3 regions of the Paenibacillus sp. FW104-T2 genome follow, and region 2 is predicted to be linked to each of the others. Evidence: predicted binding sites of a transcription regulator. Region 2 holds the regulator's gene; each other region holds the start of a gene.
The links. The regulator LexA, encoded in region 2, represses DNA repair genes until DNA is damaged. The targets are predictions, from matches to a motif close to CGAACATATGTTCG.
Positions count from the first base shown of each region.

Region 1: addB (helicase-exonuclease AddAB subunit AddB) is a predicted target of LexA. The motif match lies at 7,409-7,422, and genes of this name have one in related genera.
Region 3: AC3WQ3_RS20890 (DNA polymerase IV) is a predicted target of LexA. The motif match lies at 5,931-5,944, and genes of this name have one in related genera.

Region 1 is NZ_JBYTCE010000002.1:76,487-86,484, reverse strand. It holds gene addA (helicase-exonuclease AddAB subunit AddA) at 1-3,843, opposite strand, end outside; gene addB (helicase-exonuclease AddAB subunit AddB) at 3,840-7,343, opposite strand; gene AC3WQ3_RS03120 (class I SAM-dependent rRNA methyltransferase) at 7,528-8,907, opposite strand; gene AC3WQ3_RS03115 (Na/Pi cotransporter family protein) at 9,536-9,998, shown strand, end outside.
Region 2 is NZ_JBYTCE010000026.1:60,798-70,795, reverse strand. It holds gene AC3WQ3_RS25285 (LysM peptidoglycan-binding domain-containing protein) at 58-435, opposite strand; gene lexA (transcriptional repressor LexA) at 730-1,356, shown strand; gene AC3WQ3_RS25275 (aldehyde dehydrogenase) at 1,468-2,763, opposite strand; gene glnA (type I glutamate--ammonia ligase) at 3,007-4,335, opposite strand; gene AC3WQ3_RS25265 (MerR family transcriptional regulator) at 4,464-4,877, opposite strand; gene AC3WQ3_RS25260 (methionine gamma-lyase family protein) at 4,960-6,213, opposite strand; gene hflX (GTPase HflX) at 6,298-7,581, opposite strand; gene AC3WQ3_RS25250 (AAA family ATPase) at 7,700-8,671, opposite strand; gene AC3WQ3_RS25245 (ribonuclease FAU-1 family protein) at 8,781-9,344, opposite strand; gene AC3WQ3_RS25240 (PBP1A family penicillin-binding protein) at 9,628-9,998, opposite strand, start outside.
Region 3 is NZ_JBYTCE010000018.1:67,521-77,518, reverse strand. It holds gene AC3WQ3_RS20920 (sensor histidine kinase) at 1-1,362, opposite strand, end outside; partial or broken gene AC3WQ3_RS20915 (quinate/shikimate dehydrogenase) at 1,655-1,780, opposite strand; gene AC3WQ3_RS20910 (Cof-type HAD-IIB family hydrolase) at 1,889-2,683, opposite strand; gene AC3WQ3_RS20905 (RNA polymerase sigma factor) at 2,811-3,713, opposite strand; gene AC3WQ3_RS20900 (YhjD family protein) at 3,955-4,323, opposite strand; gene AC3WQ3_RS20895 (YolD-like family protein) at 4,307-4,672, opposite strand; gene AC3WQ3_RS20890 (DNA polymerase IV) at 4,669-5,886, opposite strand; gene AC3WQ3_RS20885 (FAD-dependent oxidoreductase) at 6,133-8,634, opposite strand; gene AC3WQ3_RS20880 (ArsR/SmtB family transcription factor) at 8,637-8,948, opposite strand; gene AC3WQ3_RS20875 (NHL repeat-containing protein) at 9,235-9,998, opposite strand, start outside.

The DNA of each region.
Region 1 (9,998 bases), on a different contig from region 2:
AGCCAAATGTTCAGGTTCAATCACTTCGGCCTGATGAGGCAGCAAAATCTGAAGTGTAGTCAGTCTTGCAAGCGTCTGTTCCACAATCGCGGCATCCACTTTCGTTCCATCCAATGGTAAATGCTGCATCAGCGTATGATACACGGTCCCCCGCTCTGCCCCCGTCAACTGTTTCTCTTCCATAAACTTCGGGCGACGCAAATGCAATTTGAAGGAATGCTCATTCGAGCCATCCGTCCGTCCATGATGTGTCTTACTGACCTTATGTTCGGACTGCGGGTTTTCGAGAACCTCCGCATCATCCATTTGTCTTTCCAGCTCTTCCATCACATGTAGAGGTTGATGGTCCTGTATCGCAAGCATTGTCTTTAACTCTGAGACGGACGTGCTCGCAGCCACCTGGGTTGCCGCTTCATATGGATACGTCCATGATAGGCGCCGCTCAACGTTTTGCATCCATTCGGTTTCAGTTCCGACCCTATCAACCTTCATCTCATCTCGTGATGGCTCATCTGGTAAATCTCGATCTATCTCACCATGAATTGTGGAGGGGTATAAAATCACCGGTTTCACAGCTTGTAGAGCTTTCATTCGTTCTTGGCGAGCTTCTGCCAATTCGTCTTCCTCACCATGTTTTGAATCCACAAAAGTCTCCCTGGACACCCAATCGGCAGACAGGATGGAGATGCTCCAACGTGACTCATCATCCATCAGGCATGCAGCATAGGAATTTTGTACTCCAGCCAATTCGCGTAATGAAGCCGCCGACGGATGGCGAATTAGAGACGGTCCGATCCAATCCAGATAACTTCGTCCTGCCGCGAGCAGGTAATCCGGCAGAATCAGTTCCGAACTGTCTTTGATCTGTGACCAGGCGGCTGCCTTTTTGGCAGCATCCTTAACCGTCCCAACCAGAATCATTTTCTCCTTGGGCCGAGTCAGGGCAACATACAGTACCCGCATCTCCTCAGCCAGCAGCTCAAACTGGGCTCTGCGTCGAATGGCGAGATTAGCCAGTGTGGGATAAGCCACCCTATTTTCCCGATCCACAAATCTTGGACCGAATCCAAGCTCCTTGTGCATTAAGAACGGTGCATTCAGATCCTGCTGGTTGAACATTTTGGAGATGCCAGCCACAAATACAACCGGAAACTCCAACCCTTTACTCCGGTGAATGGTCATGATTCGGACCGCATTGTCCTGTTCGCCCGATCCCGCCACTGTTCCCAGATCCCCACCATTCTCACGAAGTCTGGAGACATAGGTCAAAAAGCGGAACAACCCCCGATTCGACGTCGATTCTTCATATTGACGCGCACGGTCATACAGGGCTTTCAGGTTGCTTTGACGCTGTATACCTCCCGGAAGACCACCTACCCAGTCCAAATAGCCAGTCTCCCTGTATATACGCCAAATGAGTTCACTTAGACTGCCTTGACGTGCCTCAAGCCGCCATTGCTGCAGCTGGCCCATAAAATGAATTAATTTCTGCTTTAATTCCGATCCTGCATGGGCTGAGTGCTCTCCTGGATCATGATAACCATCCTTTTCGATACCCTCATTCAGAGATTGCTGCTCAGATACCACTGACTCTGCTGTAACAGCGGCCTCTTGCTGGACCTGTTCCAGTTCTGTCCAGATTTCCGGCCATTGCATCTGTACTGCAGACGAATCATCATTGGTCACTTGCCCGATCTGAACAGCAGATACAACTGCATCATAGAAAGACTGCCTTTTATCCCCCAGACGAATTTGTGCCAAATCCTCTTCATTTAAGCCCACAATCGGTGAACGCAGGACTGAAGCGAGCGGAATATCCTGTCTTGGGTTGTCCACGATCTGAAGCAGGGATAACATGATCTCCACTTCCGTTGCCTGAAAATAACCCTTGCTCTGCTCCCCTCCGGCCGGAATTCCCTGCTGCCTGAATTCTTCGATCATTAACGGAGCCCACATCAAGGCAGAGCGCAGCAGGATGACAATGTCGCCGTAACGGGCAGGACGCATTGTTTTTAACGCCTTATCATACACATTCAACGCAGGCTGATCGGTATCGCCAACGATCTCCCGAATGCGCCGAGCCATGGCCCGTGCTTCCAGTTGAGCCGTTTCCAGTTCGGCACTTTCCAGTTCAGCCGACGCCAGGTGATCTCCATTTTCATCTACACTCTCACCCAGGTCCGGGCCTCCCCCTTGTCGGTCAATCAGAAGCAGTTCCGGCGTATAAGCTTCATCTCCCTCGGTTTCTGGTGGAAACGAAGCCCCATAGGCTAGCTGGGCCCGTTCGTCATAAGCGATCTCTGCTACGCCCTCATTCATGAGCTGACGGAACAGCATATTTACCGAATGAACCACTTCAGCACGACTACGGAAGTTACGTGCCAGGTCAATGCGTCTGCCTGCACGCGGCGTGCTTGCTTCTCCTTCATCACTTTGGGTGTCAGAGTTGTATTGACGGTATTTATTAAGAAATAGTCCCGGCTCAGCCAAGCGGAAACGGTAAATACTCTGTTTCACATCTCCTACCATAAAGCGATTACCTGGATTCTCCCTGGAAATTAGCTTTACGATATCTTCCTGAACGGTATTGGTATCCTGATATTCGTCCAGCAGCACTTCATCAAAACGAGCCCTGTATTCCATTGCTGCATCTGAAGGCATGGAGAGCTCTGGCGTGGAATCCTCATGACGCAAAATGTGAAGACAATAATGCTCCAGATCGCTAAAATCAACCTGCCCACGCTCTTGTTTGGCCAGCTTGTAACGTTCGCCGAACTCACTTACAAGTTTGGACAGTTCCTGCATGAGCGGAGCAGCCTGCTCCAGCTCCTGCCAGAAGGAAAATGCACTCCGGCCAAAGAGCGAGCCTTTCAGATCGGTGATTGCCTTTTTTGCAGCCTCCCGAAGTTCCTTCACTTGTTCCTGCAGCGCCGGATCGGTTTGATCCTTTTTGCAGGGTTTCAGCTTGCCAAAAGCTGCGGGCTGAAATACTTCAGGCAGTCTCTCCCATGGCATAACCTCCACGGCAGACAGGAGCTCCTCCACCATGGCCAGATCTTCCTTTAAGGTATCCGCATACGGTTTTGGCCCTTCCGGCTGTAACGCAATGCCAATGCCTTGACGCAAGAGTCCCGCTGCACCGCTCAGGGTAAGTGCGGCATCTCGTAAAATGCTCTGTACCCATGCTGAATGACCAAGGGCCTCTACGCTTTCAACTTGAAATGCAGATGCCATTTCGGCGAGCCAGTGATCGGGCCAGGAGTGACTGCGCGAGAAATCATACAGGCGCTGCACAAGCCGGTGCATGGCATCATCGTTCCGTTCACCGCTGAACCAGTCCACAAGCTCACGGAATGTGCTGCCTTCACCTTCTTCCCCGTATTTATCTTCAAACAGCTCTTCCAGGAGCTCCTGACGCAGCATTTCGGCTTCATTCTCGTTTAATATCCGAAAAGCCGGGTTAAGCGGTATTTGCTGATAGTAACGGCGAATGACTTCCATACAAAATGAATGCAGCGTTGTGATTGAAGCTCGCCCAAGCAGCGATAACTGTTTGCGCAAATGCTCCTCCTCAGGCTCTTCCTCGAGTGCACGTTCAAGTGCTTCCCGAATACGCTGCTTCATCTCAGCAGCAGCCGCCTTCGTAAAGGTAGCCACCAACAATCGATCCACGCTGAAGCCACGAGAAGGATCGGCTATTTTACGAATAATCCGTTCGACCAACACAGCAGTTTTACCCGACCCCGCTGCTGCAGCAACGAGAATGTCTTCACCACTCTGGGAAATTGCACTCCACTGGTCATCGCTCCAGAAGCTGCCTTCCGGTTTTGGCATATTCGTCATGACGTCTCCCCTCCCTTGTTGTGTGACAGCATGTCCCAGATTTGCTGTTTGCCTGGCTTGGACAACAGATTATATTCATTGCCTTCAATATTCTCATCAAATTGACAGACGGGTTTAAACGGACAGAATGTGCATGCAACCTCCTGCTGAATGCGGTAAGGCTCTATGGCCACATCCCCATCCGTAATGCGGGTCCCGATTTCCCGGATATTACCTCGAACAGATGCGAGCAGCGTGTCCCACTGGTCTGGCGTAGCTACCGCTGCGCTGCTATAGAAGCTGCCGTCCGCCTTGAGTGCAACAGGAATAATGGCCGAGTAGCCTTTATCCAGCGTGTTATCCATCTGTGCAATGGCATCACGATCTGCCAGAAGCAGGCCCTTCATTTTGAAGCGTTTCAGCAATTCCTGTCCCGCCTGTTCTGAGGTCATGCCGTTCGCAGATTGCAGCAATGGGTTATGCACATGGAAATACAATGTTCCTCCAGGCATCGCCGATTCTCCCAGCCACTCTTCGGCAGCACTAAGCAGCACTTCCAGATACGTAAGCATCTGCAGGGACAGTCCGTAGTACACTTCATGCAATTTGAGATCCGTCTGGCTCGATTTATAGTCAATAACCCGAAGCAAAAGTCCATTTTCTCCCTCGGCGACATCAACCCGGTCAATCCGGCCCACAATCTCCATCACACACCCGTTCTCCAGCTCGAAACGAAGAGGCGGCAAGGGTTTGCCTGGCCCAAAGTCCAGCTCAAGACCAATAGGTTCAAAACTCCCACGTCTCGATTGCTCACCCAAAATGACCGAAGCCCGGCTTACAATATCCTTCAGTTTGCGGAAAATGTAGCCGTAACGTTTCGTACTCAGCAGAATCTCGCCCTGAAGCTGAGGAGCAATCTGATCCACCGTTTGCTCCGCTTCCTTGCGGCATTGTTCCGGAGAGAGGCTGCCCCAGCTGCGGTTCTCTTCACGGAGTCGTATCGCCAGCTGACTCAGGGCAGCATGGAACAGCTGCCCAATGTCCGGAGCTTGAAGACGATATAGCTGACGCTCTTTCAAGCGTAATCCGTGCGAGGCAAAATGGGAGAATGGACATGCCACGAATCGTTCCATTCGAGAAACGCTTGTCCGCACCTCCGTGCCATACAATCGGCGGCTTGTCGAAGTGCGCAGTGGCAATGCACGATTGCGATAAAAAATGGAGCCCAGCAATCGCTCCAGCTGAGGTCTGAGGCTCTCATTCGTGCAGTGCCAGTTGTAGACCGACCACCAGAGTTCAGGAATCTCTTCACCCCTGCGCCATCTGCGCAGCTGCCCAATCAGAACCGACAGACTCTGCTCTGGATGAATAACGTAAGGCCAGTGAGCTTCTTCCAAACCCGTTACTGGCGGCTGTGCAAGAAGTGGCACTTCATTCAATCCGAACATCTTTCGTACATGTCTCACAATTTCCGAAGGCAAAAGCGTTTTGCCCTCATCATCAGCCACAGGGTAACTTAACCACAACTGCTTACTTGCAGCAGTCAAGGCGGTATAGATCAGGAAACGCTCGTCCAGCATTCGTCTTGTTGTTCCAGGTCCAAGGCCGAGACCTCTTTCGGTCAGCAGCTCCCGCTCCTGCTCCGTTAGCACGCCATCTTCCTGCGGCACAGCCGGGAGTTCACCGTCAACGGCTCCCAGAATGAATACATACTGGATATCCTGCAGGCGAGTCCGGTCCATGGAACCGACCAGCACCTGATCCAGCGCCGGCGGAACAAGTCCTAGCTTCAGCTCAGTCAACCCCGTCTCCATCAGGCCCGCAAACAGATCGATGTCCAGTCGTTCCGTTCCCATCATATCCACCATCTGGTCCAGCAGATCCAGGACAGCTCCCCACATCTGACGATGTTCCCGCGAACGCTCCGGGTCACCCTGAGCTGTTGCCTCAGCAGACATCATTTCGAGTTTCCAGGGAATTTCTGCGTCTTCGAGCAGTCCATATAGTGCAGCACACTGTTCTCTTGCCGTCTTGGCCTTGATCATGCGTTTCTCAAACGCAGCCATCGGATCCGTAATGACCGTTCGGCATTTTTCCATGAGCGACAGCATTTGTTCCCGCCCTCGGCTTCGGCCGTCTTGTCCATTGTCTTCCAGAGACAGACTCGGGACGTATTTCCAAGGCTTGCCGTCGGTCCAGCGGTATCCGTGAATTCCACACGCGAGTATATAATTTTCGAGCTGGTCCATATCTTCACGAGTGATGGAACCATCACGAGGAAGCAGCAGATCCGTTTTGACACAGCGAAATACATCTTCGTAACGCCAGCGGCGACGAACGACATCAATTGCAGAACGAATGAATTCCGAGAGCGGATGATGAAGCTCACTTCTTCTGCGATCCAGGAAAACGGGCACGTCATAGTCCCTAAAGAGTGGCTCGGCAATATCGGCATAGGCATCCAGCTGACGAACGAGTACGGCCATGTCCCGATAACGCACGCCTTCCTCCTGAGCCAATCTGCGCATTTCCCGCAATGCACCTTCCATCTCAGCCCTGCGATTTTCGGCTGCGTATAACTTCACGCCCGCATCGCGGCCATCACTTCTCCAACGAATCCGTCGGTCGAACCCAGACTCCAGATGGGCCAAACCAGGGCTGTGCTCATATCTTGGCAAAACAACCGGCTGCAGCACCATCGTTTCGCTCATGACTCCCAGATCCTCAGCCATACCCTTGAGCCGCGCATATGCGCTCGCTGTTGGATGGAACAGATCCAATTCGCTGGGGAGTGCGCCGTGATCATAAGGCCGATCCAAGGTCAACGTAATGGTTACTGAAGAGGACTGAAGCATCAGTCTTCCAATTACGCTCATTTCCTGTGGGGTAAAGCCCTGAAAACCGTCAATCCAGATTTGTGCATCCTGAAGAAGCTCACTCTCTTGCAAACGTTCGTTCAGTTCTGTCAGCGTGTCTTCATCATCGATGTAGAGTTCCTTTAGTTCCTGTTCATAATCACGATATATAAGAAGCAAGTCATGTAACTTGTCACCCAGGATCGGCGCTGAAGAAGATGTATTCCAATTAGAAAGGCCTTCTTCCAGCAAGCCGGGATCTAGTTCATAACGCTTAAACTCACTGTACAAATCATTCAAATGCCCTATAAAGCCCAATTGATTGCCCGAAGCGCCAAAAAGCTTCAACTCTTCCTTGCGCCGCTGTAATACTTTATAAAGCAGCATCTTTTTCCCCTCGGCTCCGATTGGAATCCGCGCAGACCCACCCGCTTCCTGCATGATACGATAGGCTAATCGGCGGAAACCCAATACTTCTGCACGCATGGTGCCTTTGATCGCGCCAGAAGAAACCAGAGCCTGCTCGGTGCGAAACGAGCTTTGTTCCGGAACCAACCATATGAGTGGTTTGCCTTGAGGTTCCTTTTGAAGCAAAGACGTAATTTCCCGGGTAATCAGCGTCGTCTTGCCGCTGCCTGCCCGGCCAATAATAAAGCGTACAGACATGTCTAATCCTCCAAACCATCACGAACAAGATTTTAATTCCCAGTATAACATACCTGACCTGGTTCGGAACATACGTTTGCCACAATCCGGTAAAGGCAAAATGATTTCCTGTAACACGAAACAAGCCCACAGCTTATTACACCGTGGACTTGTTTCTTAACAGCAACTTTTAACAAAATGCAGATCAGTTTGTTTTGCTGCGCACTTCAAAGATTGCAAATTTCAAATAATGCCCTTCATCCACACCCAAAATTTGCGGGTGATCCTTGCCTGCAGCTTTCCATTCAATCAGGCGCAGTACCTTGCCCGCATCTTCAGCTGCATCCGCAATCGTTTCCAGGAAGAGATCGGGACGCATATGATACGAACAGCTCGCTGTGACCAAATACCCACCTTCATTCACAAGCTTCATGCCATGCAGGTTAATATCCTTGTATCCACGGCAGGCGCCTTTGACTGCTGATTTGGTTTTGGCAAAGGCAGGTGGGTCAAGAATGACCACATCAAATGTTTTCCCGCCGCCAGCTGCAAGCGCTTTGGAGGTATCCACTTTCTGTTCGGCAGCCCGCGCACGTACGGAACGCTCTTCTACTCCCTTGACCTGTTCACGTAAATACTGGAAGGCGTCAGCGACAACAAATTCTACCCGATCCGTAAAACCATTCAATTCTACATTGGTGCGGGCACTTTCAATAGCATGCTCTGAAATATCCAGGCATGTGACTTTTTTGGCTCCATATTTGCAAGCGTTCAACGTGAAGCTGCCCGTGTGCGAGAAGCACTCCAGAACAGTTGCCCCATCCCAATAGGGGAAGGTTACCACTTTACCACTTTTATTTACAGGCAGCAGCTGATGGCTGCCCTCTTGTTCCACTTCCTGCAACGTTATTCCGCTTTTATAGCCCCAGCCCTTCATAAGCGGTTCAATCGCCGCCCGATTCTCGCGCTGGTCGAAGAAATAGCCTGTTTTCTGGCCTTCCACGATATCCACTTTAATAAGCAAGCCATTCTCGGTTACCGTCACATGACGTGGGCACTCCCCGTACAGCGGTCCTTTGGTCTGCTCGAGTCCTTCCAGTTCCCGAATCGGCACATCACTGCGCTCATAGATTCCTTCCGGCTGCATCACTTCAATCAGAGCCTGTACGATGGCTTCACGGCAGCGATCCATTCCCAAGGTAAGCAGCTGTACAACAAGAACACTGCCAAAACGGTCCACGATCAGACCCGGCAAAAAATCAGCTTCTCCATAAACGAGGCGATAAGCCTCTCCATCCTGGATAAAACGTTCCCGGTGACGCAGGCAGTCGCTGAAGCGAGCGGCAAAAAAGGCGGTGTCCATCTGCTCAAACTCCAGCGGTTGATATGAAACGACTCTCACCGTAATCTGTGAAGCCGGGTTATAGTATCCTGTCGCCAGATAACGACCTTGATGATTCAATACGTTGACCAGATCTCCCGGTTCGGGGTTACCGTCAACCGAGGCAATTTCGTTGTTATATATCCATGGATGTGCATGTTCAAGCCGCTTTTTGCGACTGCGTTCCAGTGTAACCGATGGCAAGGTAAATCCACTTCCTTTGTAGTTAGTTAGTTGAAAAGATGGGTTTGGTGCAAATGGTGACCGCTGCGTGGACGGATTGGTCTCCCGATCGCTGTTATCCCCGGATTTTTTTTGATTCCCTTTTTACAAAGGGAAAATCCAGGGATAAACGCGAACGCTTCGCTTCTTCTGATCCAATTCCGTCCCCTCCGCTCCGTTTGCACGAATCACCGTATCTTTTGAATGGTGAGGTGAGTAGGTTAAGACAATCCTAAATTACGGAATTGAAAAATATATGTTGCTGCTACGGGACGGATTGGTCTTCAGATCGCTGTTATCCCCGGATTTTTGTGATTCCCTTTTACAAAGGGAAAATCCAGGGATAAACGCGAACGCTTCGCTTCCTCTGATCCAATTCCGTCCCCTCCGGCTCCGTTTGCATGAATCACCGTCTCTTTTGAATGGTGAGGTGAATAGGTTAAAACCCAATTCTAAATTACGAAAATGGCAAAGTACTTGTTGCCGCTACGGGACGGATTGGTGTTCCGATCCAATTCAGTTCGCACCAATAATTTCCGGCTGTCATGGTTGTCCTCTCTTATTCATAAGATGAGATAACGACTAGGCACGGAAGGAATGATGAAACGAGATGTTCAGAGATGTTGTGCTACCGCTCATATATGGGCTAATTATCTTTTTTGGTGGAATGAAACTGATGGAAACGGCCTTGCAGCGAATGGCTGGGCCAATGCTGGCCGGGTGGCTTAACCGAGCTACCTCAGCTCCATGGAAAGGCATGGCTTTCAGTGCAGGAGCCACGGCAATACTACAGAGCAGTACCGCCGTTACGGTGCTCACCATTGGTCTCGCGAATGCAAGATTAATTACCTATGGTCGCACACTAGGCATTATTCTGGGCACGAATATCGGTACATGTCTGACAACCGAGTTGATTGGGTTACAGATTGGACGTGCTGCCCTGCCCTTGCTAGTCATCTCGCTTACAGGTTGGGCTGTCTTTGTTGTTCTTAGTGAACGCAATCAAGCAGCCCCCGAACACACCCGAAGATTCCTAATCAACTCACAATACAGCTTTCTTGCAGCTGCCGGTT
Region 2 (9,998 bases):
ACATGATCGAGGCTGCTTGTCAAGGTTGCTACTTACTCGCTCAACTGAATCGTGGTTTTAAGGGGTAAACTGAGGCAAAGTTAAGACTTGTCCAGCTTGAATTGAAGTGGTTTGAAGCTGGTTTACTTTCTTTATTGCTTCTATATATACACGTGTATCCATATTTTCCGGTTTATGCTCCAAAGACAAGCTCCACAATGTCTCACCCTGGGATACTGCTATTTTGCTGCCGGGAAGAACATTGTTCTCGTCTCCTGCAAACACAGTCAATACAGTGCTGCAGCCAATAAATATGATTAACGATGCCATAATCAATTTCAACATCCATGTTGGCATCTTGGCTTCTGCAAACCATTGTTTAATGTTACCTATGTTAGACTTGACCGCTTCCGAATTCACCGGTTCGTAAATACTTTGATAAGTAGAATATCTCATATTAATCGTCCTCCAAACGTTTGTTCCTATCTGTTGAAATCAATATAACACGAACACTTGTTTTGTACAATAGATTTTTAGAACAATTGTTCGCTTTATTTTAAACTCCAAATTTCCCGTTAATCTCTAGGTGAATCCAACTCGTTTTTTACTTTTGTTAGGTTTGAAGGACTTTACAAGTAAAAGACTCAAAAACATTGATTTTATCGGATTTTATTTAGAACTTATGTTTGTACGAACGGAGGTTCTATGTTATAATTTTCCCAAACGTTACTAAAATGGGGTTGATACGGTATGTCGAAGATATCCAGCAGGCAGCAAGCTATTCTGGAGTTTATACGTAATGAAGTCCGGTTGAAGGGATATCCTCCTTCCGTACGTGAAATTGGTGAAGCGGTTGGACTGGCTTCCAGTTCTACGGTTCATGGACATCTGGACCGTTTGGAGAAGAAAGGTCTCATTAGACGTGACCCTACTAAACCAAGAGCCATTGAGTTGTTAAGCCAGGAGGAATCAGAACACTCCCATCAGTTTGCACACAGTGTTGCTCGCATTCCCGTTGTAGGTAAAGTTACTGCAGGGGTTCCGATTACCGCAACAGAGAACATCGAGGATTATTTCCCGCTACCGACACACTATGTTGGAGAACAGAAAGTATTTATGCTCTCTGTTGTTGGTGACAGTATGATCGAAGCAGGAATCGTTAACGGAGACTACGTTATCGTACGCCAGCAGCAAACGGCAGATAACGGAGATATTGTCGTTGCGATGACAGAAGATGATGAAGCTACAGTTAAAACATTCTACAAAGAGAAAGACCACATTCGTCTTCAGCCTGAGAATGCAACATTTGAACCTCTTCGTTTAAAACATGTTAGCATTTTGGGTAAAGTGATTGGCCTTTTCCGTGATATTCACTAGTCTTTCTTCCAACAGCAAATCAGCTTAACTGTAATGACAAAAAGAGGTTGTCCTGTTGAACAGGACAACCTCTTTTTACATGCTAAATTTCTACTTCGTTAATTCCATTTCTTATCGTTTGAGAATGCTTTTGTGATGGGAGAACACTTCAAAGCTTTGCTGACCATGATATGCCCCCATACCACTCTCTCCTACACCGCCAAACGGTAAATAATGTGAAGTCATATGAGACAACGTATCATTAATGCACCCTCCACCGAAGGACACTTGATCCAAGACCTGATTCTGCAGCTCCTCTTGCTGCGTGAACAGGTACAGCGCCAGCGGTTTGGGACGGCGAACAATCTCAGCGAGCAGAGGATTAAGATCATCGTAAGTCATTACCGGAAGAATTGGACCGAATATCTCTTCTTGCATAACAGGTGACTGCCAATCCACATTTCCTACCAAGGTAGGTTCAATCAGCAGCTGATCCCGATCAGAGCGACCACCAATCAGAGCATGACCCTCTTCTAAGAATACAGACAGTCGATCAAAGTTACGTGTGTTGACGATATGCGGAAAATCGGGATTTCCCATGACATCCTTACCGAATTTATCTTGAATCTCCTCACCAATCTCTTCCAGGAGTTTATCGTGTACGTCCTGATGTACAAGCAAGTAATCCGGAGCAACACAGGTCTGACCCGCATTCAAGAACTTGCCACGGACGATCCGCTGAGCTGCCAACTTCAAATCTGCGTCTTTATGAACAATTACAGGGCTTTTACCACCTAATTCAAGCGTTACCGGCGTAAGGTGCTCTGCTGCTGCCTTCATAACGATGCGACCCACACCCGTGCTTCCTGTGAAGAAAATATAATCAAACTTCTCTTTCAACAAGGCTGTGCTCATTTCGACTTCACCTTCCATGACAGCTACATATTCCTCAGGGAAAATATCCTTGATCAGGTCATACGTCAGATGTGACACTGCCGGCGTTAATTCAGAAGGCTTAATAACAGCACAGTTACCCGCTGCAATCGCACCAATCAATGGACCAAATGCCAGTTGGAACGGATAGTTCCATGGCGCAATAATGAGAGCAACTCCATAAGGTTCTGGATAGATCATGCTTGTACCATCAGGTATAACAGAACTTGTAGGCACTGCTCTAGGAGCCGCCCATTCCTTAAGATGTTCCTGTGCAAAATCCAGTTCACCCAAAACGATGCGAATCTCAGAGTTATAAGCCTCTGTTTCCGATTTATTTAGATCAGCATGCAGTGCGTCCAATATCCGTTGCTGATATTTCTCTATGCCTTGTCTTAATTGCTGAAGAGCATGAATCCGATACTCAATATTTTTAGTTTGTCCTGTATAAAAGAATGCCCGCTGTCTTGCAACGAGTTGTTTCGCTTGTTCCATATTAAAATCTCCAATTAATGATTTAAAATTAAATTGCTAAAAATATATTTGAATTATATCTTGTTTATATGAAATTATCAACATATTAAAATATCTGTTATCAGGAAAATATGTATCTTCTCTCTTACTATTATATGTACACTATTCAATGCTGGTATTTTTTTAGAAAACTACTCACCTTTGTCCCCTTATGTAATTCATCAAAAAAAGCCCTTGGCACTATTACGCCAAAGGCTTTCCTTATTAGTACAAAGTGATATATTGATCGCGTTCCCATTGGTGGACTTGTGTACGGTACATATCCCACTCAATTTCTTTCAACTCGTAGAAGTGAGCCAGGGCGTGATCGCCAAGTGCATCACAGATGACTTCGCTGCGGATCAATTCGTTCAATGCTTCTTTCAGATCAGCTGGCAAGCTTGGAATGCCTTCTTCCACACGCTCTTCTTCTGACATAATGTAGATGTTGCGGTCAATCGGAGCTGGTAAGGAAAGCTCACGTTTGATTCCGTCCAGACCTGCTTTCAATAAAACAGCCAAAGCCAAGTAAGGGTTAGCAGCCGGATCCGGGTTACGAACCTCAACACGTGTACTCAGACCACGGGAAGCTGGAATACGGATCATTGGGCTACGGTTACTGGCGGACCATGCTACATAACAAGGGGCTTCATAACCTGGTACAAGACGTTTGTATGAGTTCACAGTTGGGTTAGTAATTGCTGCAAATGCACGCGCATGCTTCAGCGTTCCAGCCATGAAGTGACGTGCAGTTTTGCTCAGACCCAGCTCGTCCGACTCGTCAACGAATGCGTTGGCACTGCCTTGGAACAGCGATTGGTTACAGTGCATACCGGAACCGTTCATACCAAACAGCGGTTTCGGCATAAAGGTAGCATGTAGACCATGCTGACGTGCAATCGTTTTAACAACGAGTTTGAACGTTTGGATCTGGTCTGCTGCTTTTAGAGCATCAGCATATTTAAAGTCGATCTCATGCTGCCCTGGAGCTACCTCATGGTGGGAAGCTTCGATCTCAAAGCCCATTTCTTCAAGTGTGATAACAATGTCACGACGACAGTTTTCACCAAGATCCGTAGGCGCCAGGTCGAAATATCCACCTTGGTCATTCAGTTCGTTAGTCGGGTTTCCTTTTTCGTCTGTTTTGAACAAGAAGAACTCTGGTTCAGGACCGACGTTGAAGGAAGTGAATCCCATTTCTTCGGCTTCCTTCAGGTTTCGTTTCAAGATGCCGCGTGGGTCTCCAGGGAATGGGTTGCCATCCGGCAAATAAACATCACAAATTAGGCGAGCTACACGGTTCTCAGCTACCCAAGGGAAAATCAGCCAAGAATCGAGATCAGGATAGAGGTACATGTCGGATTCTTCAATACGCACATAACCTTCAATGGAAGAACCATCAAACATCATTTTGTTATCCAAAGCCTTGGTCAATTGGCTTACAGGAATTTCAACGTTTTTGATAGCTCCAAGCAAGTCGGTAAATTGCAATCGAACGAATCGTACGTTTTCTTCTTTAGAGATGCGGAGAATGTCTTCTTTTGTATAACTCACGATACCTCTCCCTTTCTTTTCTGCTTATTTGGCTTGCATGTTATATTTGTACATTAGAAAGTTCCACGGGTCAAGGAGTCTGCCATCACAACTGCATGATTTCCCCTCACTCGCCAAGTTATGCGAACTTACTTTTTATTAAAAAATCGGGAAAGCTCTCCCTGAATGAGAGATACTTGTCCAGGTCTCTTACCCGAAACAAGCTGTTGCTTCAATAAACGGTGCAGCTGTGTATCGGACAGTTCTCTGCGCTTCACTTCAGTATCTGCGGTGATGACTGTCGCTTCTTCGGATTCCTTGGATACTGGATTCATAACCTGCTTGATGCCGGCAATATTAACACCTTTTTCGATCAAAGCCTTGATCTCCAGCAATCGTTCTACGTCATTAAAGGAAAACAAACGTTGGTTACCTGACGTTCTTGCCGGTACAATCAAGCTGTGCTGCTCATAATATCGAATCTGACGAGCGGACAGATCCGTAAGTTTCATAACAATACCTATCGGGAATAAGGCCATATTTCTGCGAATTTCGTCACCCATGTTCATCAACCTTCCAGTCATCTATTCTTCACCCTATTGTACATTTAGTTATTACTAAGTGTCAATGACGTGTTAGATAAACTCACAATAATTTACGATCTTTCATTGTCTGGAGCGCCATCAAAACGCCATATTTAACATGAGAGTAGGTTAATCCCCCCTGCATGTAGCCGATATATGGCTCTCGAATAGGCGCATCCGCTGATAACTCCAGGCTTCCGCCCTGTATAAACGTACCTGCCGCCATAATGACGGGATGTTCGTAACCAGGCATGTCCCATGGCTCAGGAACGACATGACTATCCACTGCAGCAGCCCGCTGAATTCCCTGTACAAAAGCGATCAGATGCTCCGCGGAGGAGAACTGCACAGCTTGGATCAAATCTGTGCGTGTCTCATTCCAAGCAGGTTTGGTTACAAATCCCGAAGCAGCAAACATTGCAGCGGCAAAGGTACTGCCCTTAATGGCTTGTCCCACAATTGTCGGTGCCATGTAAAGTCCCTGGTAGATCCCACGGGTCGTTCCCAACATGGCACCAACCTCACCACCTATGCCAGGTGCAGTCAAACGATACGCTGCCAGTTGAACATATTTTTCCTTCCCGCATATGTAACCCCCGGTTTCAGCAAGGCCTCCGCCAGGGTTTTTAATTAGTGAACCTGCCATCAGATCTACCCCGACCTCTGTCGGTTCGCGTTTCTCCGTAAATTCGCCATAACAGTTATCCACGAACACGATAACATCTTCTTTGATAGCCTTTACCCGTCTTACCATATCAGCTATCTCATCAATACAGAAGGAAGAACGCCAGTCATATCCACGTGAACGTTGGATACCAATGACTTTGGTTGAAGCAGTAATATTCCCTTTCACTGCGTCCCAATCGACACTTCCATCTGCCAGCAAAGCGGTTTCACGGTATCCAATACCAAAGTCCCGAAGAGATCCGGTTCCATCTTCCGGACTTCCAATGACTTTGTGCAATGTATCATAAGGTTTACCTGTGATGTATAACAACTCGTCACCTGGGCGCAGTACGCCAAAGAGAGCGGTAGCTATCGTATGTGTACCTGAAGCAAAATGGGGACGAACCAACGCAGCTTCTGCACCAAATACGTCCGCATATACTTCATCCAGCACTTCCCGGCCACGATCGTTATATGCATATCCCGTTGAACCGGCAAAATGAAAATCACTGACTTGTTTGCGTTGAAACGCATCAATGACCTTCCACTGGTTGTAATCCGTAATACCGTCAATCATTTTCATCTGTTGTTCAATCTGGGCCTCAACTTGTTGTTGCAGCTCCACAATCTTTGTATCCAAGCTTGCCATCTTACTTCATTCCCCTTCATTGCACTAATCTAACGCATAATATCGATTATCGTGTCAACTTACCATACCAATATGTCATGTATATTACAATTCAATGAAATCTTCAAGTAAATAACCGAATTTTTCATATTCCCCTTTTTGCAGCTCAACTTGATAGATCACATCATTTTCTTCAAAAGTGGTTTCAACAACATCTCCAACCTTATAAAGAACAGATGTAAGATCTCCCCGCTCTGCAGGAATTCGGAACCGCTTCGTATCCCCCGTCAGCTCTTCCTGAATTCGCTCCCGAATCTTCAGCAGGTCAGCTTCATCCAGTGCACTTACCTTCATATGGTCTTTATCCAAAGGAAGCATTTCCAGCTGCTCCGGTGTACATGCATCTTTTTTGTTATAGAGCACCAATTGAGGCTTATCGCCAGATCCAAGCTGCTGCAGAATTTCATGCACGGTTCTCATCTGATCTTCCCTCATTGCAGAGGATGCATCTACAACATGCAAAATCAGATCAGCTTCGTTCACTTCCTCCAATGTCGCACGGAAAGCGGCAATCAGATCATGTGGAAGGTTTTGAATAAACCCTACGGTATCCGTAAGTACAATTTCTTTACCGCTTGGAAGCTCCATCGTACGTGATGTTGGATCCAACGTAGCAAACAGCTGGTCCTGAATATATACATCAGCGGCAGTTAATTGTTTAAGCAATGTGGATTTACCTGCATTCGTATACCCTACAAGTGCAACCTGTACAATGCCTGTCTTTTTACGACGCTCGCGATGAAGTTTGCGGTGGCGTGTAACCTCTTCCAGGTGCCGTTTCAAATCATCAATGCGCCCCCGGATATGACGGCGATCCGTCTCCAGCTTGCTTTCCCCCGGTCCACGTGTCCCGATTCCCCCTCCAAGCCGTGAAAGGTTTTTGCCATGACCCGATAATCGTGGAAGCAGATAGCTAAGTTGGGCCAATTCGACTTGAATGATACCTTCTCTCGTATTTGCACGTTGAGCGAAAATATCCAGAATCAACTGGGTACGGTCGATAATTTTGAGATCCAGTGCCTCTTCCAGGTTACGAACCTGAGCTCCAGACAGCTCTTGATCAAATATCGCTGTGGTCGCGCCTAATTCCTCTGCAATCGCACGTAGCTCCTCCACTTTACCTTTTCCGATAAACCACTTCGTATCCCGGGTTTCACGGTTCTGGGACAATACACTCAGCACCTCAACACCTGCGGTCTCTGCAAGCTTCACCAATTCCTCCAAAGAGTACTCCGGATTAATGCCTGACCGCTTAACTTCATCTGTAATCAAACTAACTAAAACGGCGCGGTCTTTCTTAACCTGATCTGTATCATGGGTAACTGTCATATTCAATATGTCCTCCTTATCAAACTCAGCTTCATCTATTACGGTTATTGTTCCCTCATAGCGTACTTTAAGCCGAACCGGTTAACCCGGCCGGCTGCTCCAAAAAAACCATTATCGCTTACTTTCGCTCAAACTTCAAATCCTCTGTTCGAATCGTCATCAGTTCCAATTTTCCCGGACTGCCCTGGGTATACTGTTCCAGCAATCGTACCGCCTGATGACGTATGGACCGCTCAATTGCATTTCGAACGTACCTAGCATTGCTGAAGGCATGCAGAGATTCATTTTTCTCCTGCAGCAAATGCTGCTTCAACTTCAGGATGGTCTGTGGCATTAAAATATAATCTCGCTCTTTCGCCATAATCTCTGAAATCTGTATCAATTGATCTATACTGTAATCCGGAAATTCAACCTGGATAGGAAATCGGGATGGTAATCCCGGATTGGTCTGCAGAAAGAAATCAATTTCTTCTGAATACCCTGCCAGGATCAAAATGAATTGATTTTTATGATCTTCCATGGATTTTACAAGTGTATCAATAGCTTCCTTGCCAAAGTCCTTCTCGCCACCGCGAGCCAAGCTGTATGCCTCGTCGATAAACAAGATGCCTCCAAGTGCCTTCTTCACCAGATCGCGCGTTTTCTGGGCCGTATGCCCAATGTACTCTCCGACCAGATCGGCCCGCTCCACCTCAATAAGGTGCCCTTTGCTGAGCACACCCATCTTTTGAAACAGCTTTGCCACAATCCGTGCAACCGTTGTTTTCCCGGTCCCTGGATTTCCTTTGAAAATCATATGATACACATGTGCTCCACTGATCAGGCCTGCCTCAGAACGCATCTGGGCTATTTGTAAAAACGCATAGATTTCAAATACGAGATCCTTGATATTTTCCAGCCCAACCAACTGCTCGAGCTCACCTTGAATTTCTTGAAAGTGGCTGTGCTTGGCTAATCCCTTTACTGCCTGAAGTGGTGTCTCCTCTTCCTTCGCCAACATCTGAGGCTCTTGGTTACGCAATACAACATTAATTTGTCTGGATGGTCTGCCTCCCGGTTGCCCTCCTGCAGCCATGACCCGTCCGTTCATTCGCCATCACCTCTATTTTATCGGGCTGATCTCTCCTGATTATTAATGTATTCTATCAGATGCTCCAATATTAGAAGGATGGCGAAGTAATTCTCTGCTTGGTCAAAACTCAGATTTGAACGTTTTTGCGAAACTCCCCGTTCTCAAACAAGGTTTGCCGATGCTTCAATGATAGCTGAAAATAAGGAAACACATGCGCATCAATGGCATGCAGCAATTCCTTGGCCGTTCGGTTAGCCAGATCATAATCGCCGGTTGTAATATGCTTACGCGAGAGGGCGTCTTCAAGCTCATCTTCATCCAGCAAGAATACCTCTCCATCTTTCAGGACGACGACATCGAGATAGAGATCATCAAACCAGGGAACCCCCTGATCCGTGATGCCCTGGCTTCGACAGGTATCAATGTACCATTCAACGATCCGTTCCTGATCGTCAAACATGGCTGTCACCACGAAATGCTCTCCCTTTGGGTAATACTGCAGCCATGAATACCCTTTATCTGCGATGCAAAACGTACTCCCCCCATAGGTTTTCCACAAGGGTTCTTTCAAATCCTGTATGGTATACAACGTAATGTAACCTGTAAAAACTTTGGATTGTACGAACCGGCATGTAAATTGTCGGTTCGTAATCCGGCGCCAGTTCGCGCGGTCCCCGAATTTCCGTTTCATACGAACCCCTCTTTGCCGACTACAGGCCCTTGACCTGTTCTCATATTGGTGAACACTGAATAACGTCCGCACAGCCGATTCCATGACTTACGAATCAGTTTTGCACAACGTATTACGATAGCTACAGCTTACCATATTTAAGTTATACACTCAAAATTAAGCTTTGCCTCACCAATTAATCGATATGAATGGAGTTAAATTATCGCTGTCTAAAACAAAAAACCTGCTTCACCGATCATACGGGAAGCAGGTTAAGAACTGCGATAATGATATTTAGTTAGAGTTAACCATCGTTTCCGGTCTGTGTTTCAACCGAACCATCATTTTCACCTGTGTTGCTTTCTGTTCCGGCATCCGGCGGAACAACTTCACCAGGAGTCGTAACCGAACCTTCGCCGGATCCATCATTATTCCCACCGGGATCTGTGGTTCCCGTTCCAGGGGATGTATTTCCATCACCAGACTGGCCGTTTCCTTGCCCTGGTCCTCCATTGTTACCATTACCGTTTCCATTACCGTTACCATTATTGCCATTGTTTCCATTACCATTTCCGTTGTTACCGTTGTTTTCACCCGAATTCCCATTATCCGGTGAACCGTTATCCGGATTCTCGGTACCAGGCTGTTCCGTGCCTGGATCCGTTCCTGGATCAA
Region 3 (9,998 bases), on a different contig from region 2:
CAAGTAACAACGTACCATATTCAACTCATCCGATAACGGAATCTGACGGCTTCCGACCTCCAAACTGTTTCGGAGCAACATGCTTAGCTGCCATACGGCTTGGGCCAGCCCCTCTTCCCCGCGAAGATGAGCTTCCATTCGGATGGATTCAAGTGTATTAAACAGAAAGTGGGGATTCACCTGACTTGCCAGCATCTTGAATTTGATATCATTTTGTTTTTGTAATAATAACTGTTTCTGCTGATTGCTTTCTTCCACTTCAAACATCAGTTCACTGATCCGGTGAACCAGATCATTGAATTGCCGAGATAGTTGTCCAATCTCATCTTTTCCGTCGAGGTCCAGGTATGTATCCCAGGATACCGTGCCTACTCGGGACATATGTTTACTGAGTCGGAGCAATCTCCTTGCTATAAAGGATGCGGAAATATAAACAAGCACTATTGCAATGATTAGACATCCACCTATCACCAAAGTGGCTAAACGTATGATAGCGTTTGCATCTTGCAGAATGTCCGATACCGTAAAAACGGAAATAATGCGAAATCCATTCCAGCTGTTTTGAGGAGTTACATTGGCTATGACCACCTTGGATTTCTTTCCATCCATGACAGCTTCGTAGCTGCCCTGGGTTTGAGACATCATGTTGCTCCCCCCGTGTACAGAAGCGAGGTTCTTACCGTAAAGATCTGGCCGATTGGCCGCAACAATATGGTTGTTATCATCCACAATCATTGTGGAAAATGTCTCCTGAGATAGAATCGAATTCAGCAAATCGGAATTCACGTTAATAACCAAAACACTCTCATTTTTCAGATCATCCAGATTGATTTTTCGAACGAGGCTCAGGTAATTTTTTTGATCACGTTCATCCTCAATATAGCCCCAACCAGCCAGCCCCTTTTGACTTAAGGCAGACTTGAACCAATCAGACTCTTTTGTTCGGTCATCTGGCTGCATAAATTCCCAGTTATTAAGCATGGTTGGATTGTCCGTGTATAACCGGATTGACTTAATCTCTTTATACAGCCGCATATAATCTCGAATGTCCGTGTATTGACGATAGGTTTGAATAATTTCGTTATAGCTTTCATAGCTTCGGCTTACTATGGACTTCATCCGGTTATCATTGGAGAGTTGATAGGAAATATCTATGGCAACATTGATGACCTCCTCGGTTCTTTTTTGGACACGTTCTACGTTATTCGTTGCTTGCTCAAAGGCGTTCAGGATCATGACTTCCCTCAACTTGCTTGTTAGATAGATACCACTTATTAAAAGCGGAAGTACAGCCACCGTTATAAATATCAAGGACAGCTTACTTTTAAGTCTGATGTCATTTAGTCTTCGCATAAAACGCATAGCACGATCCTCTTTCCTACATTTAGTTCTCCTTTTAGCATAAAACCAAATGTACTCTTCTCTTTTTGGATAGTCAATGAAACATTTCGATGAGGTCTGGTTAGCAATGACCTAACGTTCTTTTCCATTTCGGCAAAAGGTACACGCTTTTACACGCTTCTTACCCACTGCATGGGACCTAAACGAAGTTTCTTAAAAACAAAAAAGCCGCTAATAATAGCGGCTTCGATGGGACCATCTTCTTGTTCCTAGACAATTGGTCTACGAAATAATGACTTACCCTGATCTCTTTTTATACTTCTTTACCAAATACGATTTCTTTAACCTCTGCAATTGGCATGTCTTCCCCAGTAAAAAGTTTATAAGCAAGTGCGCCCTGCCATAGGACCATACCGAGACCATTGATTGCTCGGGCACCATTTGCTTTTCACACCTACCTGTTGTTCTTCTGCAACTCATTCACACATATAGAGAAGTTGTATCAAGGCTGACGTTTCCAGCTTGTCAATTGCTTCACTGTAGTGGGTTATATCACAAATTTTCCAATGGCATTAGCCACACCATCTTTATCATTTGAATCGGTTATGTAAACTGCGCATTTTTTCAGTTCATTGATTGCGTTCCCCATGGCTACAGGAAATCCGGACAGATGGAATAGGCCTACATCGTTAAAATCATCCCCAAACACCATCACATTTTCTGAATTTACCCCAATTTCACTTAACACCCATTCCAAGGCTTTTTCCTTTGAAGCTGTTTTATGCATGATTTGGATTAATGCTCCCCCATCCGTTGCGATGACATTCACATGATCACCAAATTGCTCGCTAAGATCCTTCCATGTGTTACAACCTAAAACTAATATTTTGGTTGGGGATAGAGAGTCTATATAGTGTTGGTCAACAACCTGAGGTTTCAGATCATTCGGACGGATACCGAATTGAGCGCATTGCGAGTCCAGAACTGGCCTACTTGTGTACCATGAATCATTAACCTCGTATGAGATTATGGATTGAGGCATGTTTAACTCGATGAATGTATTAATCTGTTGATTGATCTCCAAAGGGATAGGAATATGGAGCTCATTTTGTTTGGATTTGCATATAACTAAAGCGCCATTGTAATAAATCATGTAATCTACAAAAGGAAACTGCTTCACAAATTGATTTGCCGCTCTAGGCGGCCTTGCCGTGGCAACGATAATATGTATTCCCGAATCAAAACATCGTTTAACAGCCTGAACATTTCTGGGAGATATCGATTTATCACTTCTGAGCAAAGTTCCGTCCAGGTCCAGTACAATGGCCTTAATCGTAGACATCCGATTCCTCCCACAGAGCTAAATTGGTAAAATAATACTACGCCTCAAGAGGTATCGTCAATGGGAATGGTTTTTTTGTCCGCTGCTGAATAACTATTGATCTTGGCCTTATTTCCATCGTTCGTTTCTACGGAGTACAGAGCATTGTCGTTTCTTGCACCTGACCATCCATTTCAGTGGTTGACATGATTCGGAAGTCCTTATCGTAGCCATCTACCATATAGATATCCGCTTCACCAATGTTGGAAGCCAGCTCTTTATATTCATCCTGACTACTCAACTCATGAATGCCACCCGTTGTAGTACCCAGTTTTTCTCCGCGCAATGCCAGCGCATCCTCACCGTTAAGCGATGTCGGGGACTGCGTATAGACATGCCCCTGGTATACAACCAGTTGAAGCATATTTGCCTTTGGACCGCTGCTATTTGAATTGGGGAGTTCCGTCTTCGGAATCACTACCGGGTCATATGTAACGTTCGATGCCATTTGTGTCCCCGGTTGTGTCGAACCGTTCCACTGCTGCCATAAGCTCGGAACAGCCAGTCCGATGCTGGCAGCAATGACAACACTCGCTGCAATGTAAAGAGGCCTGCGTTGGCGTTTTTGTTTATGGTGCCGCACATTGGAGATGTTCTCCATGCGTTTTCTCATTTGGTCATTTGTTTTCATCTGATCCACCGCTCTATACTTGACGGGCAATGACAGCACGAGTTCGATGAGCACCCGATCTTCAGGGTCATCTGTGGTTAGAAATTCTGCTCCCTCCAGATTGACCTCCCGTTTGCGCCAGCCTCTACCTAATAAGGATTTGCAGTGATTGGTGATGACTCGGATCAACCATGCTTTCTGATGCTCCGCATCGTTGAACGCAGGGGCTTTTTCCATTAGCTTGATGAAGGTATCCTGAGTAGCTTCCTCCGCGTCCTCTCGTCTACCAAGGTGTACCATGGCTATTCGGAACAGAGTATCGGCATAAGTCTCATATATGTCCATCACATGATCGCCCGGTTGGGGCACGGATCGCCGCATGGTTGTTCAGCCCTCCTTTATACCTCTAACACTCTTAAGGACGGCATTTGGTCACATTTTGTTGAAAAGTTTCAGGATGTTGAAGAAATGATTGGATTCGGCATTCAAAAATGCAGACAAAAATACCGACCCTCAAATTTCAAAGGTCGGTTTACCCATTCGGGAGAAGAAAACAATGGTTATAACTGCATTATGGTCCATCCTTTGCAGTTATATACCGCCTTCTGCTCTAACTCTAGTGTTATTTGGACAATTCAGTAATATCAACGTTCATATGCTCCGTAAGCATTAAGGTAACATCCACTTTCACTTTACTCCATAATAATGTCATTTTATGAATGTAACCTCTCACCGAATAATTTACCGTTAGACTTAGCTCGGATCTCTGTTCATCAATGATTTTAATATGGTGCTCCTTTAAGCTTTGTTTCGATTTGTACATCTCTAAGGCAATTTTCTTTTGGGTACCGTCTAAGTAATCAACATACACCGATTTCATCTTAAAGTTTGAAGCGTATATTTTATGCTTATCTACCTCCAGAGCACTTAACAGATAGGGAAGCTCTACCAGCCTCTTCACGAGTGCAAGTTCCTCAGAAGTCTGTTTCACCGTACACGCCTCCTTCTTCAAGTTTGACCGTGACCAATTGATCAAAATCGACCCATTCAAATCCATTGTCCATTTCAATTTTGATTTTCTTTCCAACGGTACTGACTGAAGTAACGATTCCGTGTATATATCGATTGCCCGACTCATTAAACACTTCAATGGTGGCTTGTAAAGTATAGTTGAGCGACATATCTACATTTTGAGCAATGATCTCCCACTCATCTTCATGAATTAGCGGTTTGGCTTGAACATGAATTTGAGTACGATGCTGTATGATTCGCTCTTTATGTTGTGGAAGCATCATACGGCTCGATTCCCATAATCCATTGGCCTCAAGTTTTTTGCTCATTTGTAGTGCCCCCCAATTTTAGATGCTCTATCTATTGCTTGACCAGCAGCTGTAATGGAGCTTGCTCGAAGTATGGCAATGTCGCCAAATCGATCCTTAATGTCGTCCATCACCTGATCAATAGCCCGTTTGTGCTCCTGATCATCAAAGAAGGATAGTTGATATGTATCCGCGTCGGATAATTGAGAAAGGGATACGCCTACACGGCGCACCGGTTGCCCATCCCAGTGTTGATGAAATATGCGTTTGGCGATCTTGCACACATCAACGGTTATGTTTGTTGGATCAGACAGTTTTACCTGCCTGTGAAAGCCTGTTGGATGGTCGAAATCTGCTCCAGACACACTCACGGAAATGACACTCCCCATCAGTCCTTTTTTACGAGCTCTTCGGCATACTTCAGTACAGATATCGAGGATGACCACTTCGATCTCCCAAGCCTCTGTGTAATCTCTAGGCAAGGTCATCCCGTTGCCAATATCCTTTTGTGTACTGTGTGTGTTGACGGTTACCGGAGAGTTATCGAGCCCATTGGCGATGCGCCAGATCACTTCTCCATTCACGCCCCATTTACTCTTGAGTTGGGTAAGAGGTGTATTCGCCAAGTCTCTAATCGTTCGGATACCCATCTTCCACAGATGTTTTTCCATTCTTGAGCCAATCCCCCACATATCGCGGATGGGCTTATCTCCAATGTGGAGGTGTAATTCTTCTTTCTTTAAGTGGAAAATGCCCCCTTTGACCTTTTTAGCGATCATATCGCAGCACAATTTACTAATGATTTTGTTTTCACCAATGCCCGCTCTTGCGTAAACCCCTGTTTCATTATAGATCTTATCTTGAATTTGCTTGGCTAGATCGACAGGATCATTACCAAACAGATGCATAGACCCTGTAAAATCAGCGAATAATTCGTCTATACTGTACGGCTCAACCAGATCGGTAAACTCCTCAATAATGGACATGATTTGAGTGGATACTTCAATGTATTCTTGCATATGAGGTCTAACAATGATTAGTTCAGGGCACTTCTGAAGCGACTGCCAGAGTGGTTCTGCGGTGGATACACCCTTCGCTTTGGCTAATGGACAAGCAGCAAGAATAATTCCAGAGCGTCTTGCTGGATCGCCTGCAACGGCGAGTGGTCTATTTTTGTATTGAGGCATTTTCGCCTTTTCGACTGAAGCATAAAAGCTCTGCATATCAATGAGCATAATGGTTCGCTGCTTAGTCAACACTGAAATCACTCCTGTACTTAAGAACGTATGTTTGTATATATTATAAACCGAACACATGTTCTTTATGCAAGAGGTAAATATTTATATTCAGCGGAGGGATGGTCATACTCAACTTTCAGAAGCATGTCTTATAACAAAGAAAGACCATGAGGGAACAAACCCTCAAGGTCGATTAGAGACTTCTTCATGATTGATTTAATTAATATAAAGTGCATATCCCTTCTATATAAACAGGTTATGGTTTGATTTGTCAGCCTGACCCAGATAGTAACCTACCCCACCAATAGTAACCTGATCCATGATCTCTTCTCGCTGGATACCCATCAGATCCATAGACATTTGACAAGCAACCATTTCCACACCTTGTGCTAAAGCAGTTTGAATCAATTCCTCCAGAGAGGCAACGTTGTTTTTCTTCATAATGCCGCGAATAACTTTAGGACCAACACCAATCATATTCATTTTGGACAAGCCTAACTTGTGACTACCACGTGGCAGCATAAGATCAAACATACGGCCTATCATGTTTTTGGATACCCGTTCCGGCTGATGCTTGCGAATAATATTTAGTCCCCAGAATGTATAAAACATGGTTACTTTGCGCCCGCTTGCAGCTGCGCCATTAGCAATAATAAGAGAGGCTATTGCTTTATCCAGGTCGCCACTGAAGACAACCATCGTACTGGCAGGTTCAACATTCTGAGCTTCCGAAACGGATGATCTGACCGGCTCTGTCTGCTTGGTTAGTACTGCTTCAATAATACCGTTCTTACCACGTTCCAACTGTATGAGTGCTGCACCAGACATTGCTGCCCATGCCTTTACATCTTCGTAAAACCCTGGATCAGAAGCTTTTACCCGCAGCGTTTCTCCATCGGATAGTTGATCCATCTTCTGCTTTACTTGTATTAACGGACCAGGGCAGCTCAATCCGCAAACATCCAATTCTTCATCGATACGCAACGGCTGAGAAGAAAGTTGATCAGCCTGATGTAATGTATTTTGCTTTAGATGAGAAACATGATTGCTATGATTTTGATCATCTGTAAGCTCATGTTTTTGACCAGTATACGGAGCTGGTTTAAATTGCGCTTGGCGATACGTTTTGAATCCACCACTCAAATTTTTAACGGTGAAACCGTGCTGACGCAAAATTTGTGTTGCAGTATACCCCCGTAAACCTACTTGGCAGTATACCCAGATTTCTTTAGAGACATTTAACTCATGCAATCTCTCACGAAGCTCATCCACTGGGATGTTTAATGACCCTGGAATATGGCCATTACGATGCTCCAGCTCGCTACGTACATCTAGTAGTATGGTTTGCTCCGGCTGGCGCACAGAAAGCTGATCATAGGTGAATGTTTTGACACGTCCGGCGATAATATTCTCTGCTGCATACCCAGCCATATTAACCGGATCTTTTGCTGATGAATAGGGCGGTGCATAACTCAGTTCAAGTTCAGTCAAGTCGCTTATATGACCCCCAAAATGAATAGCAACGGCAATATCATCAATGCGTTTATCCACTCCTTCAAATCCGACTGCCTGTGCACCCAGGATTCTTCCTTCAGGTGAAAACAGCAATTTTAGAGTAATTGCACTTGATCCTGGATAATACGATGCATGAGAAGCAGGATGAACAATCACCGTATGATAATCCACGTTAAGACGTTTTAATATCTTTTCATTGCTGCCCGTTGTTGCTCCAGTCAGTCCAAACACTTTAATAATAGAAGTCCCTTGTGTTCCTTTGTAGGTAGAATTTATGCCAGCAATCCGATCCGCAGCAATACGTCCTTGCTTGTTGGCAGGACCTGCAAGCGGAATCGCTGTCTTGGTTCCATGGATGTAATCACTGACCTCAATTGCATCACCAACCGCATATATATGCGGTATATTGGTTTCCATGGCCTCATTAACAATGATATGTCCACGTGTCCCCAAGGAAATACCACTGCTTTGCAGAAATGAGGTTTCTGGGGTCACACCAATCGCGAGAATCACAAGATCTCCTTTTAAAACGTGACCATCTGCAAGCTCGACCCCGATTCCATGCTCCAGTGAACGAAAACCCTTAACACGCTTGGAAAACTGCAAATTAACACCATGCTGCTCCATTTCTTGTGCCAGTGCAGCTGCGAGTTCAGGATCAAATGGAGTTAGCATTTGTTCGTTACCCTCGACCAGCGTTACATGTAGTCCGGCTTCCCTCAAATTTTCTGCCATTTCAACACCGATAAATCCACCACCAATAACGATTGATGATTCGTTGTTAGATGCACTTATTGCATCTTTGATTCGATCAATGTCTGGAATGCTGCGCACTGTATAAATGAATGGATTATCTATACCCGGCACATCGGGGACCATCGGACGTGCACCGGGAGACAGAATTAACTCGTCATAGGTTTCTTCGTATTGACCGCGCTCCTCGCTGTTCACTAGAATCGTTTGATGCTGGGGGGTGATGGATATGACCTCACTCTGTGTACGTACATCAATTCGAAAGCGATCTGCCATTCCTTTAGGTGTTTGTACTAACAAACGGTTACGCTCAGCAATCGTTCCGCCTATATAATAAGGTAAGCCGCAGTTGGCGAATGAAATGTAGGGACCCTTTTCAAATATGACTATTTCCGCATGTTCATCCAGCCGGCGTAGGCGGGCAGCTGCTGACGCACCACCCGCTACTCCACCAACAATGACCACTTTCTTACTCATGATTAACATTCATCCTCTCCAAATAAAACAGTTATAATCTGTTCAATACGTCGGTTTGCAAGTATATAATTCACTTCTAGGCCATTTCGCTCCGTATCAACAATTCCTGCACTACGCAGCTTCTGTAAGTGCTGGGAAACGGTTGATTGCGGTAGATCCAGACACTCCTGCATATAGGAAACATTACATTTCTTTTTACGCATCAACCCGCGCACAATGCACAGGCGTATAGGATGGGAAAGGGCCTTCAGTAAGTTAGCAGGTTCCTCAAACTGCTTCAAATCACCGCTATCGTTAAAACCGAGTTTATCCAAAGTTAACCCTCCTGTATCGTTATATTAGAATAATACGATATAGTAAAATGAAAGTCAAACGACTTTGTTTGATATTATTATCCATTGTAGTGGATGATCTCCTATATTAACTCACTCTTAATTCTATACTTCACCTTATTATTAGGACAAAAAAGACGCTGTCATGCGCTATGACAACGTCCTTTTTCAATTAACAAATTAACTATCCTCTGCTTTACTATTCTAATTATTACATATTCAAGCATGATCGAGATCAGGCCCAGAAAAGCTCTTCATTCAAATAAAATTAAATTTGTGACACGAGCTGTATCAAAATTTCCGCATGTTCTTGAGCTAATCCCTTGCCAATCTTGGCTTGCACTTGATGGATAAATCCGTTGATTGCGCCTTTTTTTCCTCCCTCATTACCTGATTCATTGGCTCGTTCTACTTTGGTCAATTGTTCCTTCAATCGATCAGCCAGCTCTTGATCATTAGCGAGGAACTTGTCGATAAGTCCTGCCATACCTTTATAGGTAAGGATCACCTCATAAGAAAAAGAAGAATTTGTCGTGTTCCCAGCGATATCATGGGCGGAAGCATAGACCAAATGCTCCCCAACACCATTCAAATAGGCAGGGCGATCTGCAAGCACAGCATCACAATCACTTTTAGCTATACCTGATAATGCATCCTGAGCGGAGCATTCGATCCGAACTTCCTCATCCAGCTCGTAGACGGATTTTCCTGAAAATTCGATGATAGGAGCCGTTTTGTCAATCTTAACTTCGGTAGTAGAGGGTGCCCCGGGCACACCATAAGCCGATATAGACCAATAAGTTACGGCCGTCACCCCTTCTTCGCTTACGGTAAACTCAGTAGTACCGCCTTCAGTCTCACGCTGGTTGATTTCCTCAGCCCCCGTAGTTTCGAAAATGATGGAGCTTGCTCCTTCCGAGTTTAGCGTAATCGAAACATCTTCATGGTGCCAACCCTGCTCATTTGCCTGCGGATTAAGCGCAGCTTCAGTCAAGGGAGCCGTATTATCTTTAACCGTTACGGAAAAATCGT